2 regions of the Paenibacillus sonchi genome follow, and region 2 is predicted to be linked to the other one. Evidence: a T-box and tRNA genes for the amino acid it is inferred to sense, from the RefSeq annotation. Region 2 holds a T-box; the other holds one or more tRNA genes.
What was found. The T-box of region 2 lies ahead of JI735_RS02485 (arginine--tRNA ligase). A T-box ahead of a tRNA ligase gene usually reads a tRNA of that ligase, here a tRNA-Arg.
Positions count from the first base shown of each region.

Region 1: it has a tRNA-Arg gene. The T-box ahead of JI735_RS02485 (arginine--tRNA ligase) is inferred to sense a tRNA for this amino acid. The anticodon was not compared.

Region 1 covers NZ_CP068595.1:366,205-375,709, forward strand. Annotated here, with positions in the region: gene JI735_RS01675 (NAD(P)-dependent oxidoreductase) at 1-782, shown strand, start outside; gene ltrA (group II intron reverse transcriptase/maturase) at 971-2,089, opposite strand; gene tnpA (IS200/IS605 family transposase) at 2,777-3,211, opposite strand; gene JI735_RS01690 (carbohydrate-binding protein) at 3,840-5,798, opposite strand; tRNA gene JI735_RS01695 (tRNA-Leu) at 7,121-7,199, opposite strand; tRNA gene JI735_RS01700 (tRNA-Arg) at 7,223-7,299, opposite strand; tRNA gene JI735_RS01705 (tRNA-Gly) at 7,306-7,380, opposite strand; tRNA gene JI735_RS01710 (tRNA-Asp) at 7,454-7,531, opposite strand; tRNA gene JI735_RS01715 (tRNA-Met) at 7,608-7,681, opposite strand; tRNA gene JI735_RS01720 (tRNA-Val) at 7,711-7,786, opposite strand; tRNA gene JI735_RS01725 (tRNA-Glu) at 7,976-8,050, opposite strand; gene JI735_RS01730 (AAA family ATPase) at 8,144-8,743, opposite strand; rRNA gene rrf (5S ribosomal RNA) at 9,175-9,291, opposite strand; rRNA gene JI735_RS01740 (23S ribosomal RNA) at 9,370-9,505, opposite strand, start outside.
Region 2 covers NZ_CP068595.1:543,053-552,557, forward strand. Annotated here, with positions in the region: gene JI735_RS02460 (cadherin-like beta sandwich domain-containing protein) at 1-2,236, shown strand, start outside; gene JI735_RS02465 (S-layer homology domain-containing protein) at 2,233-2,916, shown strand; gene JI735_RS02470 (DEAD/DEAH box helicase) at 3,082-6,435, shown strand; gene JI735_RS02475 (hypothetical protein) at 6,605-6,964, opposite strand; gene JI735_RS02480 (hypothetical protein) at 7,162-7,470, shown strand; T-box leader at 7,694-7,914, shown strand; gene JI735_RS02485 (arginine--tRNA ligase) at 7,990-9,505, shown strand, end outside.

The DNA.
Region 1 (9,505 bases), 180 kb from region 2:
GCCTGCTTTCTATCGCGAAAAAATTAAAGTTGGTACAGACGGGTGCAGGATTTGATAATGTAGATGTCCCTGCCTGTACACAGCTCGGCATTTGGGTGGCCAATGCTGCAGGAGTGAATGCGCAGGCAGTGGCCGAGCACGTAATGGCACTGATATTGTCTTATTATAAAAACATACCGTTTCTTGATACTTTCATGAAAAACAAGATGGATGAAAGCCAATTGGACTATACAGGGAGTGAATTAAAGGGCAAAACGATTGGGATTATCGGTTTTGGCGCTATCGGAAAAAAAGTAGCTGCGTTTTGCAGGGTTTTTGATATGAATGTGCAGGCTTATGCAAGAAAGGCCGCCGTACAATCTGACGGTATTGTAAAAATGACGGATTTCGATACTCTTCTAAGCACATCGGATATAGTCAGTGTACATGTACCCTTGAATGAGCAAACCAAACAGCTGATCAACAAAGCAGCATTCAAAAAAATGAAAAATACCACTCTTTTTATCAATACAGCCCGCGGCGGGATTGTCAACGAAAGAGACTTGATTGATGCATTAAAAAACGGGGATATTTCAGGCGCATGCCTGGATGTGTTTGAATCTGAACCGCTTCCTATTGACAGTGAGCTCCGGAATCTGGGTAATGTGATACTTACTCCCCATACAGCAGGAATGCCTGATGGCCGAAAATTTCATAAAAAAAGATATGATTTCTTTATAAATAATATAAAACGTATAGAGAATGGTGAAGAGCCTGAAAGCAAGCTCAATCAGCTATTATAGTTTTGGTGCAATAAAATGGCATGACGCGCAGAACGCTCCATACGATGAAGTCACTAGAGTAAAGGGATTGGATTCAAACCAGCCCCTCCTCATCAAACCGTACGTGACCACCTGGTTAATCTCTGCAGAATATACCAATCCAACTTAGCTAATCTCTTTTGGCTGTAATTCGTGTAGTAATAATTTCTCTATCCTTGAATCTTTGGATTGAGCCATTCCACCTGTTCCGCGAACGTTCTTGAGCGCATGCTCGGAGAGGCTAGTCTTTCTTTGACCACGCCTCGAATACGTTCCTCTGCCTTCTTCGTTAGCCACTGCTGCGTGGTATAGTATACCTTCCCTTGAGACGTTTCTGCTTTCGTTTTTCGGTGGTGCATTCCTAAGAAGTCGAATCCTTCGTCTCCTGTCCATAGACCGACAATGCGGGTTTTGGTTGGGTGTAGCGTGAGTTCCAGACGTTCCATGATTCTGCGGATAAGTTCATACGCATGTTCGGCGTCCTTTTTGGTTTTACAGACCACTACAAAATCGTCTGCATACCTGGTCAGTTCTCCCACTCCACTTCCGTGTTTTTCCCATAGCCGGTCAAAGTAGTTCAGATAGATATTCGCGAGTAGCGGTGAGATGACGCCACCTTGTGGTGTCCCTAAATCGGAACGCCTCACGTTTCCTTCTTCCATAACCCCCGCCTGAAGCCATTTCCGTATTAACTTCAAGATTCTCCTGTCATTGATACGCATCTGTACCAGCTTCATGAGCTTCTCTTGATTAATGTTGTCGAAGTAGCCTTGGATATCGACGTCGACTACCCAATTTCCTTTACGGTTGCAGGCTTTCCGGATTCGTTCCAATGCTTGTTTTGCACTTCGCTTCGGGCGAAATCCGAAGGATACGTCCTCAAAATCCGCTTCAAAGATGGGTTCAATGATAAGTTTCGTTGCCATTTGTATGACTCGATCGCGCACGGTGGGTATGCCCATTTGCCTTGGCTTCCCGTCTTTCTTTGGGATATAGTGCCGCCGCACGGGCTGCGGATGGTAGCTGCCTTCTTTCAATTCTCGCTCACAGGTCTTAAGGAAGTTCGTTTCTCCTCGTTCCTCGATGTCTGCCAGCGTCACCGCATCTACTCCTGCCGCTCCCTTATTTGCCTTCACTCGTCTCCATGCTTCACACAGCACATCCGGGCAGTAGACCTTGTCATACAGCGCATGAAATTTACGCTTCTTGTTCTCCTTGGCCGCATGACCTAGCTTTTCTTGGAGTTCTTGAACTTTTTCCTTGGGTGTCGTTAGCCGGTTGGCATTCACTCACTCTTTCCTCCTCCAAATGCATAAACAAAGCAGGGCCCCTTCCATCCCTAAGGTTATGTTGTCCTTAGATTCTTTGGTACTATGAGCCCCTCGGACTCCCTTCCCACAGGCGGTTCATTTCGTCTTTTGGACTTATAGAGCGCCTCTTTACGGATTCCTAAAAAAAAAATTTCCGTGTGGGGGAGGGTCTCGTAAGTATCACTGCATCCTCTTTACTACCATGCCGATCCCTTTACGCTGGAGGATTCTTCCCTGTTGCTCCAAGTTCTTGACAGCTTCCTTGGCCTTCACCCAATTGCTCGAGGCTCGGCTTCCTCTCTTCCCTCTTGCAAGGCCTTTTTGACAACGCGGCAGGATTCACTTCATGTTACGGCCTGGCAGTTTGCTCGCCCTATCTCTGACAGGTACTTTTGTCGATTCGCTTTTACGTACGGCTTTCACCATGCGCAAGAATCCTAGCTACGTGGGGGCTTGGCCCCTCCCACGACCGGACTTTCACCGGCTAGACGATCCGTGCTTAGCTGGGCACGCAACAATCATAACCACCCGTCCAACGGGTGGTTTGCTCTGAGGCTATAAGCCTCTGGTGCCGGCTAGCGTCTAAAGGCGCTGGCTTTCACTTCGTTCAAGCCACTATGCCTTTGCCTCTTTTGCCTACCCCTGAAGGGGTGCTTGGACTACCAGCTACCCCTTAAAGGGGTTTTCATACTCTTTCACACTCAGCTTATCCAGTGCAATATCGTGACTTTCCTGCTCCTGGATATACTTTTTAATCGTTGCTTCATTGAGACCTACCGTGCTTACATAGTACCCTTCTGCCCAAAAATGGCGATTCCCGTACTTATACTTCAAGTTTGCATGCTTATCGAAGATCATGAGCGCACTTTTCCCTTTCAGATATCCCATAAAACTCGAGACGCTCATTTTCGGTGGAATACTCACCAACATATGAATATGATCGGGCATGAGGTGTCCTTCGATAATCTCTACTCCTTTGTAGCCACAGAGTTGCTTTAGGATATCTCGGATACTTTCTTTGTATTGATTGTAGATCACCTTTCGTCTATACTTTGGGGTGAATACGATAGGGTACTTGCACATCCACTTGGGTTGTGCCATGCCTTCTCTGGCTTGTGCCACAAAAACCACCTTCTCCTTTCGTTAGACATAGTAGCTTGAACACTCCTATTATAACGATCGCATCAGGCGGTTTTTTGCTATAAGCATCACTACACCACCCGCATAGCAGGTGGTTTTTTGTTTCGCACGCTTCGCGTACTCAACTGGCTAAAGCCACTAATAAAAAAGGCTCATACATTGTATTTTGTACAATGTCATGAGCCTTTTGTTTGATACCGGCGAGAGGACTCGAACCTCCACGGTTTCCCACTCGATTTTGAGCCGCGACTGTTATTAAGAAGATAGCAGAAGTTAAGTCCAAGAAGAGGAATTTAAAAACCGCGAAAATCCTTGTAGAATCAAGGTTTTTCGCGGTTTTTTGGGTTTTGCCCAAGCCCCGTAAGGGTTCCCGGCATCAGGTCAAAATGAAGCCATTTTTGGACGTTGGAGAGAACTTGGGAAGAACTCAGGAAGAACTCAGAAAGAACAACAACAGACCGGCCCGCTCCAGTAGATATTGTGTGTTAATTGGTCAGTCGTAGAAAAAAACTTTAGCTGAATGAAGAGGCATATCATTTGATATACCCCTTTATCCATCTTATTGCAATTAAATCAAACAGTTTCCATTCTATTTGAACTGGAACCAAGTTAAATTTGCAACTGTGGTTGAATCTGATTTAACAAAAGTAACATATACAGTATGGGTTCCTACAGCTGTCCCGGCATTAAGCGGGATATTCTTGACTGACCATGTCTGCCATCCGCCTGTGCTTTCTGCCGTCCAATAACCCAGCATAGTGCCTGTAGGACTGTCCAAGTGGAATTCGATCCTTCCGCCGGAGTTAGCGGATGCAACCTTCAAATCAATACTTGTTTTAGCTGTACTACCAAAGTCTACATTTTTAAATGCTATATAGTCGCCATTACTTCCTCCACCAACATCCAGCCCACCATCAGTGCTTGCCTCATAGGATATAACACCTGAACTAAGGTTATAGCCTTCCGCTTCAAATTTCAATGTGTTGAATTTGGGAGCTGCAGCATAGCTGTTCGTATCTGTTATTTTCAATTCTGCCAATGTAGTTGCCGGAACTCCACCGACGCGAACATTGTTTAATGTAACTCCGGAGACAGTAGATGTATCACTCCAACCCTTCATTATTGAAACTTCACCTAAAGCGCGTAAATTGATATTATTATAGACCACATTTTTTATCGGACCGGTTTTTGCAGAAAGATCAAACCATCTGGAGTGAACACCGGATCTTGGCCAGAAGCCTTCTACATCTATATTGTCAAATATGATGTTTTGTGCTGCTGGAGTTCCATAAAGATGACCTACTGCTAAAGCACGCCAGCACCGGTATACATAAGAGTTTTTAACAACTATGCCATCCTGAAGCTGTTTCACTCCATCTCCAACCTTGAATGCTCCACATCTGCTCCAAGCCAAAGCATCATCCACAACTACATTTGACTGGTTTTCAGGACTTCCAGGCCAGTTTGCAGCTATATCCGTAGTTGCTACATCCCATGTCTTAAATGAGTAGGTGTCATCCTCCGATACTGCTACAGTGTGCTTTATGAGTACATTCTGGCTCTCTTGAACGTCTATTGCATCATTTTCATAATCAAGTTCATTGTTGTTGAAGTGCTTTGTATTCTGGAATGTTACGTTATTAGATCTTGTAACGATTGTAGCCCAGCCACCGCTGTCTCTTATGGTTATGCCGTCAACCGTGAAGTTGCTGCACTGCAAGGGTACAAGAATATTGTTCAAATAATTGTTTGTATTTCTCATATAATGGCCATTGCCGTCAATAGTCCCCCTGCCGTATATCTTAATATTGTTTGCATTTGTTTCGGTATAAATAAACCATGTTCCATCCTTATTCAGAGAATTCTTATGGAAATGGGTAGTGTAATCGCTTGGATTTCCTGAACCCCTTATAACAGAACCACCCTCCAGATAAACCGAAACATTGCTTTTTAAAACAAGGTTTCCGCTCTTGTAAACTCCGGCTGGAACGTATACTATACCGCCACCTGCTGCGTTAGCCGCATTTATGGCGTTTTGTATTGCAGTTGTAGCCATAGCGGCACCGGTACTGTCGGCACCGTATTGAGTTTTAACATTGTATATACCTGTACCGGATGAAGCCGGTACATTGGTTTCAAGAGCATCTGATGCAATAACCAGATCTTTCAGGTTATTGATTTTAACTATAAGATAGGTTGGTGATGAAAGTGTAAAGGTAAGTGTATTTCCGCTCTTTGTTGCAGTGATTCCCAAAGCTTTGGGAGAAATATTATAGGTATTGATTGTCTCGCTTGCTGTTATTGTGATTGTAGTAGTACCTGAAAAAGAGAAATTACAATAATTATAGTTTACAAATACTTCCGAAGTGTCGATTACCGGTATATTTGTAGAGTCTGCTGTTACCGTGTATTGACTGGTCGTGGTATAGCTCGACGGTAATGGATAGGTTACAATTGTACCCGCCGCTCTTGCTGTCAAAGGAACGACAGCTAAAAGACTGGCGAGCATACAAACAATTAAACTTAATAATTTTAACTTTTTTAGCATAAATAAACACCTCTTTTATATTTTTAGAAAATACTCTGTCATCAGTGAATAATGATTTCACCAGTGATGCTCTATTACTCTTTTCATAAAGTCAATATATCCCTGCTCAGCTTCGGAAGTGGCAGATTAATACTAACCTTTTCTGCATCAGCAAAGTTTCTAACGAAGCATATAAAAATTCATATACACTACTAACATATGTTGCTTGTGGTGTAATTAATCCATCCGCTGTAATAGATTTTTGTACAGAGTTTGGATTAGTTGTCCATATTAATTCTGGGTCAACATAATCAAGTGACACATCATCATAGATCATCTTGTTGTTAGAATTGGTATTTGAATATGAGAAAAATGATTGTGGGGCTTTCCTTTTCCGTTTTAGGAATGGCAAGTATGCTTGTTCAAATTGTATGTGCGGTTCCACTTGTGCTTGAAGTCCATCAGTGGAGTGGGAGTCGATTTTGGCATATATTATTTTCTTCTGAGTATTTCAATCTAAGTGTTTTTTTACAGCGAGCGGGGTACTATTTTTGTTAGGAGTTATACTTTCCCTTATCTCGCTTATACACGATAAACGTTAAGTAACGTCTAGGTCTCCGACATTTCAAAGAGACTCAAAATCGAGCGGGAAACCGTGGAGGTTCGAGTCCTCTCGCCGGTATTACACGAAAAGTCCGTAGGAATGTACATCATACAATTCTGCGGACTTTTTATAGTGTGCCCGGCATGGGCGATAACTAGGCGGTGAAAGTCCGCTACAGGCTTGGCAGTAGGAACTGTTAGCTGAAGGCAAGGGTGTCCGTCGCGAGGTGGAATCTGAAGGAAGCCGGAGGTAAACCCTCGGCCCCCAAACTCCCCATTACATCCAGCTTTGGCAGCAGTAGATGCACTTTGATTTTCTGTGGTTTTATTCTATCAGTTGAATATATTTTCGTAAACAAATACCATATGAAGATATAGTCCTTTGCAATGACATCATTACTTATCAGGAGTGATAACTATGGCCTCCCTTTGTTTTTTCATTGAATAAAGATTTGGGAGTATTGTAAAGGCAAGAATAGCAAAAATGTCATTTGGCGCAGGAAACCGCGTGGGAGTAAAATTCCCAACGACATTTTTAGGGTGTTCCTCCGGCAGCGGATATAGGTATGGATATGCTGCCGCGCCCAGATTGGAATTCTGTTATACTGTCACGAAGCGGTAAACCGTACGTAAACTCATATGCCCATAAAGTCACTTCCGCAAACCGAATGAATGAAGTGATTAAAATAAAAACAGCCCATTAGATTTTTCATCTAATGAACTGTTCTTAGTAAAAATGATACCGGCGAGAGGACTCGAACCTCCACGGTTTCCCACTCGATTTTGAGTCGAGCGCGTCTGCCATTCCGCCACGCCGGCAAAATTTGATGTTAGAATAAAAATGGCGCGCCCTGAGAGATTCGAACTCCCGACCTTTTGATTCGTAGTCAAACGCTCTATCCAGCTGAGCTAAGGGCGCAAATTATGGAGCGGACGACGGGAATCGAACCCGCGACCCTCGCCTTGGCAAGGCGATGCTCTACCGCTGAGCCACGTCCGCACACGGTATGTATAGCAGTTGATGCTTATGCTGTAATACTATGATGGATTCTCATCCCTGAAGTAAATTTTGATGGCGGAACCGACGGGATTCGAACCCGCGATCTCCTGCGTGACAGGCAGGCATGTTAGGCCAACTACACCACGGTTCCAAATTAAGCACTACTAGGGTCCCCGGAAAGTAATCGGAATACACTACAAAGCATATCTTCACTTTTTGGGGTTAAATTGCGGGGGCAGGATTTGAACCTGCGGCCTTCGGGTTATGAGCCCGACGAGCTACCGGGCTGCTCCACCCCGCGTCAGTAAAAAATATTCAATTGGAGCCTCATGGTGGAGGCTGAGGGGTTCGAACCCCCGACCCTCTGCTTGTAAGGCAGATGCTCTCCCAGCTGAGCTAAGCCTCCATGAAAGAAGCAACTTAATGATCATAGCACAGTTAGTTGAAAAAAGCAAGTCGTGAAAATGTGTGTTGAATAAAATAATGACCCGTATGGGATACTCTCCACTCCGTTTCGAGATTGCAAAGTATTCCTTACGAAGCCTAAGCTTCAACGAACCCTATGGATTCTCATCCCAGAATTCTAAGATGTAATTGGTGACCCGTATGGGATTCGAACCCATGTTACCTCCGTGAAAGGGAGGTGTCTTAACCCCTTGACCAACGGGCCATAATGCAGAACTAACATTTGACAACAAAAAATATTATATCAAACAAAGAGGTATATAGCAATAGTTTCTTAAGAAAAGTTGGGAGATCTGCTTCATCTGTCAAACAAACGAATGTGCTGATATTTCACTTTTAAGCGTTGAATAAATCTTATCATCCTCCCTGGTGCAGCGGGCAGCAGCGAAATCTGAAGTTTGGCGGCTATGGCTTCTGCCACCTGCTCAATACTCATATTATCTGTAACCAGGTGCTCGGCAAATATAGGATGCTGATGCCCTTTAAGGCATCTGTCGATCTGATTGGCAGCCCATGAGTGTTTTCCTTCTCCACGGCTTCTCAGCCGGGACAGGAGCCGATCCCGCGATACACACAAGGTGTAATGATGCACCTTGATCCCGTCCTCTCTCAGTCGTCCAACGATCTCCCTAAAGTAATCAGGCTCGACAATCGTCATTGGCACAATAATGATCCCCTCAAATTCGGAGGCAATATATCGTAACATGGAATAATTAAATTCACGCCACTGAGAGTAATTTTGAAAATCATTTTTCTTCAGCCTTGAAGGTATGTTCTTCTGTATGTAGTAGCCGGCATTTTCCGGGTCGAACACAAAGGAATGCGGGATTCTGCGATTTAGCTCAAAAGCCGTTTGAGTTTTTCCCGAACCAAAAGCTCCATTTATCCAAAGAATCATGGCATCGCCTCCGAAGATTATCCTTCTACTTACTCTCTATTCTAAAAAACAAAATAACTCCCCGTCCTCCTGGTCAACGTAGCTGCTTGGGGTTTCAGTTGAGTTGCTGGAGGTCCCTCCATGAACCCCTAGGCGGCTCCAAGTGGAAAAAGGTCAACTAATTCAGCTCATTTCGCCTCTCAAATAGTAATATTTCCCAATTAAGTTTCCTTTCTCCAATTATTTCTCACGATTATTGATTTTTCAGAGAAATAGGTTCCCTTTTTCCAACTAGCGCTTGCAAGGAAGCAGTTGAGCAAGCACCAGTTAGAAAAGGATCTCTCATCTGACGATTTCCATCACACCAGGCAAATTCCACTTTTTTATAGAATATCATGATTTTTCACAAAACAAAAAAAGCCACTGTCGATTACTCAACAATGGCTTCATGTGCTTGGCGGCGTCCTACTCTCCCAGGACCCTTCGGTCCAAGTACCATCGGCGCTGGAGGGCTTAACGGTCGTGTTCGGGATGGGTACGCGTGGAACCCCTCCGCTATCGCCACCAAACGGGCATTTACAGCGTAAATGCTTCAGGAATTTGATTCCTGAAAACTGAATCCGAAACGAAAATGGCGTGTTAGTTTATTGGATAAGCCCTCGACCGATTAGTATTGGTCAGCTCCACACGTTGCCGTGCTTCCACCTCCAACCTATCTACCTCGTCGTCTTCAAGGGGTCTTACATACTGGGAAATCTCATCTTGAGGGGGGCTTCACGCTTA
Region 2 (9,505 bases):
CACCACAGACAGCCTGACGGTAACACCAACGCTGGCGGACACTAAGGGATCGGTGCAGATCAGCGTTAATAACGGGAGTTATGCACCTGTAACTAATGGGCAGGACGCCACTGTGCCGCTGGCCGCCGGAACCCACACCCTTCATGTAAAAGTGTCCGCCGAGGACACCGGCTATACCAACGTATACCATCTTACGGTTAAAAGAGTACAGGATAGCACACTCTCTCCTGTCTCCGGCACTTTTGACAAATATGCCTTGAATACAGCAGCAGGTCATTATCATGATGTTGCAACCGTGCTTAGCCTGAACGGCAACCTGCTGACCGGCCTGAAGCTCGGGACGGCAGTTCTGGACAATGCCGCCTATACTCTGTCCGGCAGCACCTTGACTCTTCACAAAGAATACTTGTCCACTCTGGCGGCAGGAGAGCATGTATTTGAACTGGTCATGGATGCGGGCAGCCATCCGCTGTTCACGGTGGCGGTGAAGGACACGACACCGCCGGTGATGGCCGCGCCAACCGCCGGAGATGCGGCGGTCACGCTGAAGTGGACCCCGGTCAGCGGCGCAACCGGGTACAAGGTGTTCGCCAGTACGGTTCCGGGGACCTACGGAACCGCACTGGCGACCCTGGGCCCGGCTGCCGACAGCTACTCGGCAGCCGGGCTCACGAACGGGACGACGTATTACTTCGTCGTCAAGGCCGTAAACGGAGGCGGCGACAGCGCGGCCTCCGCCGAAGTCAGCGCCACGCCGCAGGCTCCTGCGCCGGGTGCGCCGGTTGTCCAGGCCGTGACCGCAGGCGACGGTCAGGTGCACCTGGTATGGGCTCCGGTGAGCGGAGCCACCGGATATAACGTCTATACAAGCACAACCTCCGGCGAGTACGGAGCCGCTGCCGGAACGGTTGCCGCCGCGGTCTACAGCTACGATGCTGTAGGCCTGACCAACGGGACGACCTATTATTTCGTCGTCAAGGCCGTGAACGGAGGCGGCGACAGCACGGCCTCCGCCGAAGTCAGCGCCACCCCTCAGGTCCCCGCACCCGGTGCACCGTTGCTGCAGACCGCCGTTCCCGGCAATGGAACGGTGAGCCTGAACTGGGAACCGGCAGCCGGTGCCTCGGGATATACCGTCTACCAAAGTACGGTGCCGGGAAATTACGATCAACCAGCAGGTACAGTTGCCGGCTCGGTATACAGCTATAACGCACCAGGCCTGATCAATGGAACCACGTATTATTTTACTGTCAAGGCGGCTAATCCTGGCGGAGGCAGCGCTCTATCCAATGAAGTCAGCGCCACGCCAAGGACGGTTCCCGCCGCACCGGCTATTCTCAGCACCACTGCGGGAGACGGCCAAGTGACCGTTGCCTTCGCGGCTCCTGCGGACAACGGCGGAAGTTCTGTTACCTCCTATGAGATTACAGCATCACCCGGAGGCAGTGTTACCACGGCCTCTGCCAGCCCGGTTACAGTAACCGGGTTGGTGAACGGAACAGCCTATACTTTTACTGTAAAAGCCAAAAACGGAGCAGGTACGGGTCCCGCATCTGATCCTTCCAACGCGGTAATTCCTATGGCACCGGCCAGTGGTGAAGGATATCCCGCAGAACCCGCACCGCCGGTGACATCAAGGGTCCCGGTGGCCCCGGCAAAAGAGGCCCCTGCCCCGGAAGTATTGACATATGTGAACGGCAAAATCGAAGATTTGAGCGCCTTGTCAACGATACTGGCCGATAACAGACGGCACTCCATCGTCACACTGGACCAGGGCAAACTCGACCGGATATTGGCGGAATATCAACCCGGCGCCAAGATCTCGGTTGAATTCAATAACCGTTCGGAAGTGCAGACGGTAGAGCTTAACGGACTGCTGCTCCAGCATTTACAGCAAAAGCAGGCGGCTATATCCGTCCATACTGCCAAAGCCGCGTATACCATTCCCTTACAGTTAATCCGTTGGGATACGGCAGCCGGACAGCCCGGAACAAACGCATCCGCAGCGGATGTGCGCATTCAGATTGAAATTGCAGCTCCGGATGCAAGCCTGGCCGGCACCGCCCGCACCGCTGCGGCCGAAGGCGGGTTCACATTCCTTGCCGGACCGCTCGATTTCTCGGTAAAGATCGTTAGCGGCAGTCAAACCTCCGGCCTGGCCGGCTTCAGCGCTTATGTGCAACGGAGCTTTCTCTCCCAGCCGGAACCGATACAAGCCGTGCTACCGGTATTGTGATAGAGCCGGACGGAACCGTACACCATGTTCCCACCAGATTTGTACTGCAGAATGGGGAATATGCTGCGGTCATCAGCAGTCTTACCAATAGCACCTATGCTATTGTCTCCCATCCTGTGGAGTTCAAGGATATGGCTGGACATTGGGCAAAAGCTGCAGTAGATGACCTGGGAGCAAGATTGGTTGTAAACGGAAGCGGGAACGGATTTTTCTTGCCCGACCGCGGGATCACCCGCGCCGAATTTGCGGCGGTCCTGGTGCGTGGGCTTGGCCTGCAAGCCGCCAGCGGCACTTCTCCATCCACGGATGTGAGCAGCTCTGACTGGTACAGCAGCGCAATCCAAACCGCCTCCCGCCACCAGCTGATCACGGGCTTCGAAGACGGCAGCTTCCGGCCCGATGATTCCATCACCCGGGAGCAGGCGATGACTATGCTTGCACAGGCGATGCAGCTTACCGGACTTGCTTCGGAAGTCAGCATCAGCCCCGCTGATCTTATGAAGAAATTTACGGATGCGGATCAGGCCTCCGCCTGGGCGCTGGACAGCATTGCGGCCAGCCTGCAGGCAGGACTCATCACCGGCCGCAGCGGAACCGGGCTTGCTCCCCAGTCGCATGTGACAAGAGCCGAAGTGGCCGTCTTGCTGCAAAGACTGCTGCAGAAATCCGGACTCATCTAATAAGGATTCCTCCTGCTCACCCCGCCTTCAGCCATCCCCTATCCGCAGATATGCGGTTTGGTGGTGGCTTTTTTTATTCCCGCTTTGTAGGCGTACGCATGTTCTGCTAATATGGAAACTATACGAACTCAGGACTTAAGGAAATGTATAAGGAAGTGATCAGCGGTGAGTTTTTATGTGCCGGAACGGGTAATCCGGCTGCTGTGCGGCAAGGCTGCTTTTGAACGGGGCTCCGAGGATTACGAAGCGGGAAAAGTCCGGCTGGCTGCGGTAGAAAATTATGAAGGATTGGAATACTCCAAATACCAGGCTACGGTCTACGGGCGGGAACCTTACGACATCACGCTTGCGATAGACAGCGACGGGGATGTTAACGGGAAATGCTCCTGTCCGGTGTACCGTAACGGGGGACCGTTCTGCAAGCATATTGCCGCCGTTCTGGTGGCTATTCTGTACGAGGAGGACGGAGACGGGCGATTATCGGCGCAAGAGACAACTGCCGGCCGGAACAAGCCTGAGGTCTTTACCGGAAAGACGGGTGTACTGTTCCCCCGCGATTTACCGGACAGGAACACGTCTGGGCCCACTTCCGGTCCAAGCGGCCGGCATCTGGTAAGCAGCATGCTGGGGTTGTTCGAGAACCCGCGCCAACGCCCCAGCGGTGCAGGAGCTTACGTAGACATAAGAACGCCGCTGCAGGTGGAGGTCATCTGCAGACCCTTTTCCTATAACTTTGGCAGCCGGCTGCTCGGCATTGAATTGAAGGTTGGCCCGAAACGCCTCTACATCGTCCAGAAAATAAGAGCGTTCCTGGAACGTGTCCACCGCGGGGAGCCCTTTGAGTTCTCCAAGCATTTCGTCTATGATCCTGCCCTCCACAGCTTCACGAAGGAAGATAATGCGGTGCTGCTGAAGCTGATTGAGATTCTTCTGAACGAACGGGTGTACCGTGACAACATCGGCCCCTACTCGTCGTATTCGGGAAGCCTGGGCGGGGAGCGGCTGCTGGCCATTCCGCCTTTTTTCTGGGAGTCTCTTCTCCCTGCGCTCGCCGCATCCCCTTCTGTCTATTTGCAGATTGGCGAAACGCTTACCCCGGGCATTCCAATTGCCGACGGGCTGCTGCCGCTGAGTTTTCAGTTCGATCAGGCTGATAGTGACGGCTACCGCCTGGACATTCAGGGGCTGGCGCAGATTACGGTCATGGAGGATTACGGGCTTGTGCTGTCTGAAGGCAGGCTGCTGAAGCTGCCGGCACAGGAATGCAGGCGTCTCTCGGAGCTGAAGAAGATGCTGGCCGAATCCAGAACCAGCGGGATCGATATCGCGCCGGGGCAGATGGAGCCTTTTATGGATAAGGTGATTCCCGGCCTCAAAAAGCTGGGACAGGTTCATATCGCCGATTCGATCGCTGACCGGATTGTGCAGACGCAGCTGCAAGCCCGGCTCTATCTGGACCGGGTAAGGGACCGGCTGCTGGCCGGGCTGGAATTCCAGTATGGGACCATTATGATCAATCCGCTGGACGAGCAGGCGCGTGAACGCGGGCACGAAGTCATTCTGATGCGGGACGGTGAAGCCGAGCGGCGGATTCTGGAGCTGATGGCGCATGAATCTTTTGCCAGAACGGAAAGCGGCTATATCATGAGCGATGAAGAAGGGGAATACGACTTCCTGTATCATACGATTCCATTGCTGGAGCCTTTGCTGCAGGTCTATGCCACCACTGCCGTCAAGGAGAGGCTGGTTACCGGCATGTACACCCCCAAAGCCAGCTTGACCTGGAATGAAAAAACCGACTGGCTTGATTTCAAATTTGCCATGGACGGCATTCCGGAGTCGGAAATAGTGCTGGTGCTGAAGTCCCTGCAGGAAAAGCGCAAATACTACCGTCTGCCGGATGGAGCGCTGCTGCCGCTGGAAACCGCCGAGCTTCAGGAAATCATCGCTCTGATGAACGAGCTGGGGGTCCATGCTGTGGATATCACAAGCCCGGAATTCTCCCTGCCTTTGGTCCGGGGACTGCATATGAACGCTGACGCCGGCAAAGGGGGAACCGATGCTGTCAGCATTGGCCGTTCCTTCCGCCGGCTGCTGGCCAATATGCATAGTCCGGAGAACTTGGATTTTCGCGTGCCGGAGACACTCGCCCCCGTGCTGCGGGATTACCAGCAGTATGGCTTCCAGTGGATGAAAACTCTGGCCCATTACCGCTTCGGCGGCATCCTGGCAGATGACATGGGGCTGGGCAAAACGCTGCAAAGCATCGCCTTTCTGCTCTCCGAGCTGGAGGATATCCGCCAGACCGGACAACCTGCGTTAATTGTTGCCCCCGCCTCCCTGCTCTACAATTGGCAGAACGAGCTGAAGCGTTTCGCTCCGCAGATCAGGGCGGCTATCGCCGACGGAAGCTTGGCTGTGCGTAGCAAAACCGTGCGGAATACCGCTGGCTGTGATGTCCTCATTACCTCCTATCCGCTGCTGCGCCGGGATGTGGAGCTGTATGTCAAGCGTTCTTTCCATACCCTCATTCTGGATGAAGCGCAGATGATCAAGAACCATGCCACCCAGACCGCGCAGGCGGTAAAAGCACTCCAGGCACGCTACCGCTTCGCCCTTACCGGTACACCGGTGGAAAATGCGCTGGAGGATCTTTGGTCGATTTACGGCGTCGTGTTCCCCGGACTGTTCCCGGGCAAAAAAGCCTTCCACGATCTGGCCAGAGACACCGTGGCCAAGCGGATCCGGCCGTTTCTGCTGCGCCGCCTGAAAAGCGATGTGCTCAAAGAGCTGCCGGATAAGATTGAAACTCTTCAGGCCTCTGAGCTGCTGCCGGAACAGAAGAAGCTGTACGTTGCCTATCTTGCCAGACTGCGGAAGGAAGCGCTGAAGCATCTGGACAGCGACGGATTCGGCAAAGGACGGATTAAGGTGCTCGCCGGGCTTACCCGTCTGCGCCAGCTGTGCTGCCATCCTGCGCTTTTTGTTGACGGTTATGCCGGAGGTTCAGGCAAATTCGAGCAATTGCTGGAGATCATCGGGGAATGCCGCAGCTCCGGCAAACGGGTGCTGATTTTCTCGCAATTCACCGAGATGCTTGGCATGATCAGCCGCGAGCTGGGCCTGCTGGCGGTTCCGCATTTCTATCTGGATGGGCACACTCCGTCCTCTAAACGGGTGGAGCTCTGCGGACGTTTCAATGAAGGGGAGCGGGATCTGTTCCTGATCTCGCTCAAAGCCGGGGGAACGGGGTTGAATCTGACCGGAGCAGACACCGTTATCCTCTATGACCTGTGGTGGAATCCGGCCGTTGAACAGCAGGCTGCCGACCGGGCACACCGGATTGGGCAAAAAAAGGTGGTCCAGGTGATCCGGCTGATTGCCCAGGGTACCGTAGAAGATAAGATGTACGAACTGCAGCAGAAGAAAAAGAACCTGATTGATGAAGTTATAGAGCCGGGCCAGGAAGCCTTGTCAGCCTTAAGCGAACAGGATATCCGTGAGATTCTGATGATTTGACCCTGTTAAGATACACAAAGGACAGCAAAAGTATATACTCACCCCCTTGGCCTCACTGGACAATTCAGCCGTTATAATAGCACAAACAACAGGGATCTCTTTAACCTTAGTCCAGAGAGATCCCTGTTACTATTTGATTTGTAAAAGCAAAAAGCTGCTTTTCCTATAGTTATGCATCCTGACTAGTGTTCTCGTGCTCGGCTACCCGATGCGCATCCACCAGCTGACCGGATGATTGTTTGCCCCACACTGAGATGCCTACGGCTTCCGCCGCTGCAGGACCGGTTGTAAATATAAATTCAAAGCCGTCCAAATCAGCAAAATAATTCCTGGTCACTACTTCATTAGGGGCGATATGAAGCACTTCATTAACATACAGCGTTCTTGTCGCGCCAAGCACATAACCCTGAATCGTCACGGAGACAGCATCCACTGTATTCCGGCATAACACTTTTACCGTCAACTGCTGTGTGGGTCTGACCCCAAGCACCGCATTGTTTTCTATCGGTCCCGTTGATAATATAGCCATCTTGTCCCATCCCTCCTTTTCACCTGCATTTCCAATCTATGAAGCTCAGACTCTAGCTCGTGGATCCTTGGCCGCACACTATACTAATATTCGAGCGCACTGTTAACGGTGTGGACAGAAGACAGACTTCAATCACCAATATCAGCAGAGGCGCATAAAGTGTATTCATAGATCGTTTTACGGAAGAAGGGAGTTCCATGCCCCCTCCTGGTAAAGGAAAGAACACTGGTGCAAGAAAAAAAACAGCCAATTCCAAAACGCAGATCCCTAAAGGTCTGGAGTATACAGTAGCTGCTCTGCTGTTAACCGGCAAGCTAAGGGTCGATTCTGTCCAAATGTACAGAGACGCTTCCCTATTCGTCAGTTTGGTTGGTAAATATAAATCTTTGAGCGATTTAAATTCAAACAGCAACGTGGATAAACTGGTCAGCTTTCTCGACGAGAACAGCAACCTGACCTTGAACGAAATCATGACCGCCCTGAAGAAAAAAGCCGACAGTTCCTAAAAGCCCGAGTGAACATAGGAAAAGGGAGGACGCTTACAGATGGACAGCTTTGATGGAGAGGATTTTGCCGGGGGAATTCTGCTCATAATCGTGATTGCCCTGCTGATTTACGGTTCGACAGACATTAAGAATCTGACGGGTGCGCCATCTGCGGATTGATCGGATAATTTGCAACAACCCTATTGCTTTCTGCCAAAAATTCGCTATACTGATAAAAATCAATCTACATTCGATGAACGGGAAAGTAGTGACCTTGGACCCTAGTCCCCAGCGAGCCGGGAGAGTGTAAGCCGGTACAGATCCAGTCATGAAGCGCACCCGGGAGATGGACTTCTGAACTAACAGTAGGAAGCCCCGGCTGAAGGCCGTTAACCTGTGAGGTGGCCGAACCCTGTGTCCGGCAACGAGAGTGGTACCGCGAGCGCGTATGTCCTCGTCTCTTTTAGAGACGGGGTTTTTTGTGTTTACCGGGACGCTTGTATGGGCGGCTGTGCTGAATTTTTAAGGAGGAGTATACCAATGTTAAGCCAATGGATCCAAAAACAGCTGGAACAATGTGCAGATAACGTAATCAACAGCCTCGGCGCGGCCTCTGCAGAACCCGCTACAGTCTTATTGGATCAGCCCCCGAATGCCGATTTCGGTGATTACTCCAGTAATATCGCGATGCAATTGGCCAAAAAACTGCGCAAAGCCCCCATGGTCATCGCCGGGCTGATCACCGCAGAATTTCAGCGGATAGGAGCTGCAGGCGGGATTGTGCAGCGGATCGAAATTGCCAATCCGGGGTTCATCAATCTGTACATCAATTGGCAGGAATGGGCCGGACAGACCTTTAAGCTGCCCCAGGGCAGCGGGGAAAAAGTCATCATCGAGCATACAAGTGTGAACCCAAACAAATCGCTTCATATCGGGCATCTGAGAAACTCCTGCATTGGGGATGCGCTTGTGCGGATTTTGCGGAAAACAGGGTACAACGTTGAAGTCCACAATTATGTGGATGATCTCGGCAACCAGCTGGCGGATACGGTGGTCGGCCTGCTTCGTGTACCGCTGGCTGGGGAGCATGTTCGTTTCGGCGACTACTGTTGGGATATTTATGCTGCGGTTAACAAGAAATATGCCGAGCAGCCTGAGATGATCCGTCAACGGACAGAAATTCTCCATGAACTGGAGGAGGGGCACGGCAATACGGCCTGGCTCGGCCAACTGGCCGCTGAACGGATCGTTAGAGAGCATGTCGCGGAAATGAGGAGCTTCGGCATAGAGTACGATCTGCTGGTCTGGGAGAGCAGTATTGTACAAGAGGGATTCTGGTCCTCTGCTTCCGGTCTGCTTAAAGAGACCGACATGTTTGTCCAGGAGACGGAAGGCAAGCTGGCAGGATGCTGGATACTAAAACAACCGGCAGGTGAAGGGATGGAGAGCGGCTCGGAGGATCATCAGAAGGACAAGGTGCTGGTGCGTTCGAACGGGATTTTGACCTACACTGCCAAGGATATCGCCTATCATCTCTGGAAATTCGGACTGCTGGACAAAGATTTCAACTACAGCGAATTTAACGCAGGCCTATGGACCACCGGGTTGACCGGAGCACCGCAATCCTTCGGCGAGGCTGACAGAGTGGTCAATGTCATCGATTACCGGCAGGAGTATCCGCAGGCCATGGTAAAGCAGGCATTGGAGGTCCTTGGTTTCACTGCGCAGGCAGAGAAGCTGCATCATGTCAGCTATGGTGTAGTTTCACTCAGTCCGGCTTCCGCCGCCGGGCTTGGCATTGATACCTCGGATGGCAAAAGCTCCTACGCCATGTCCGGCCGTCAGGGGATCGGCGTCAAGGTGGCGGATCTCGTCCGGCTTATGGAAAGCAGCATCGAAGCCGCCCGCTCCGACGCAACCGGCCTCTCCAGCCGGCTCATCGCCACCGCCGCAATCCGTTACTACCTGCTGCGTTTCAATCTGGGCACAGAGATTGTATTCGACTTCAAGCAGGCTACAGAGATTTCCGGCAATACCGGGGTCTATCTGATGTATA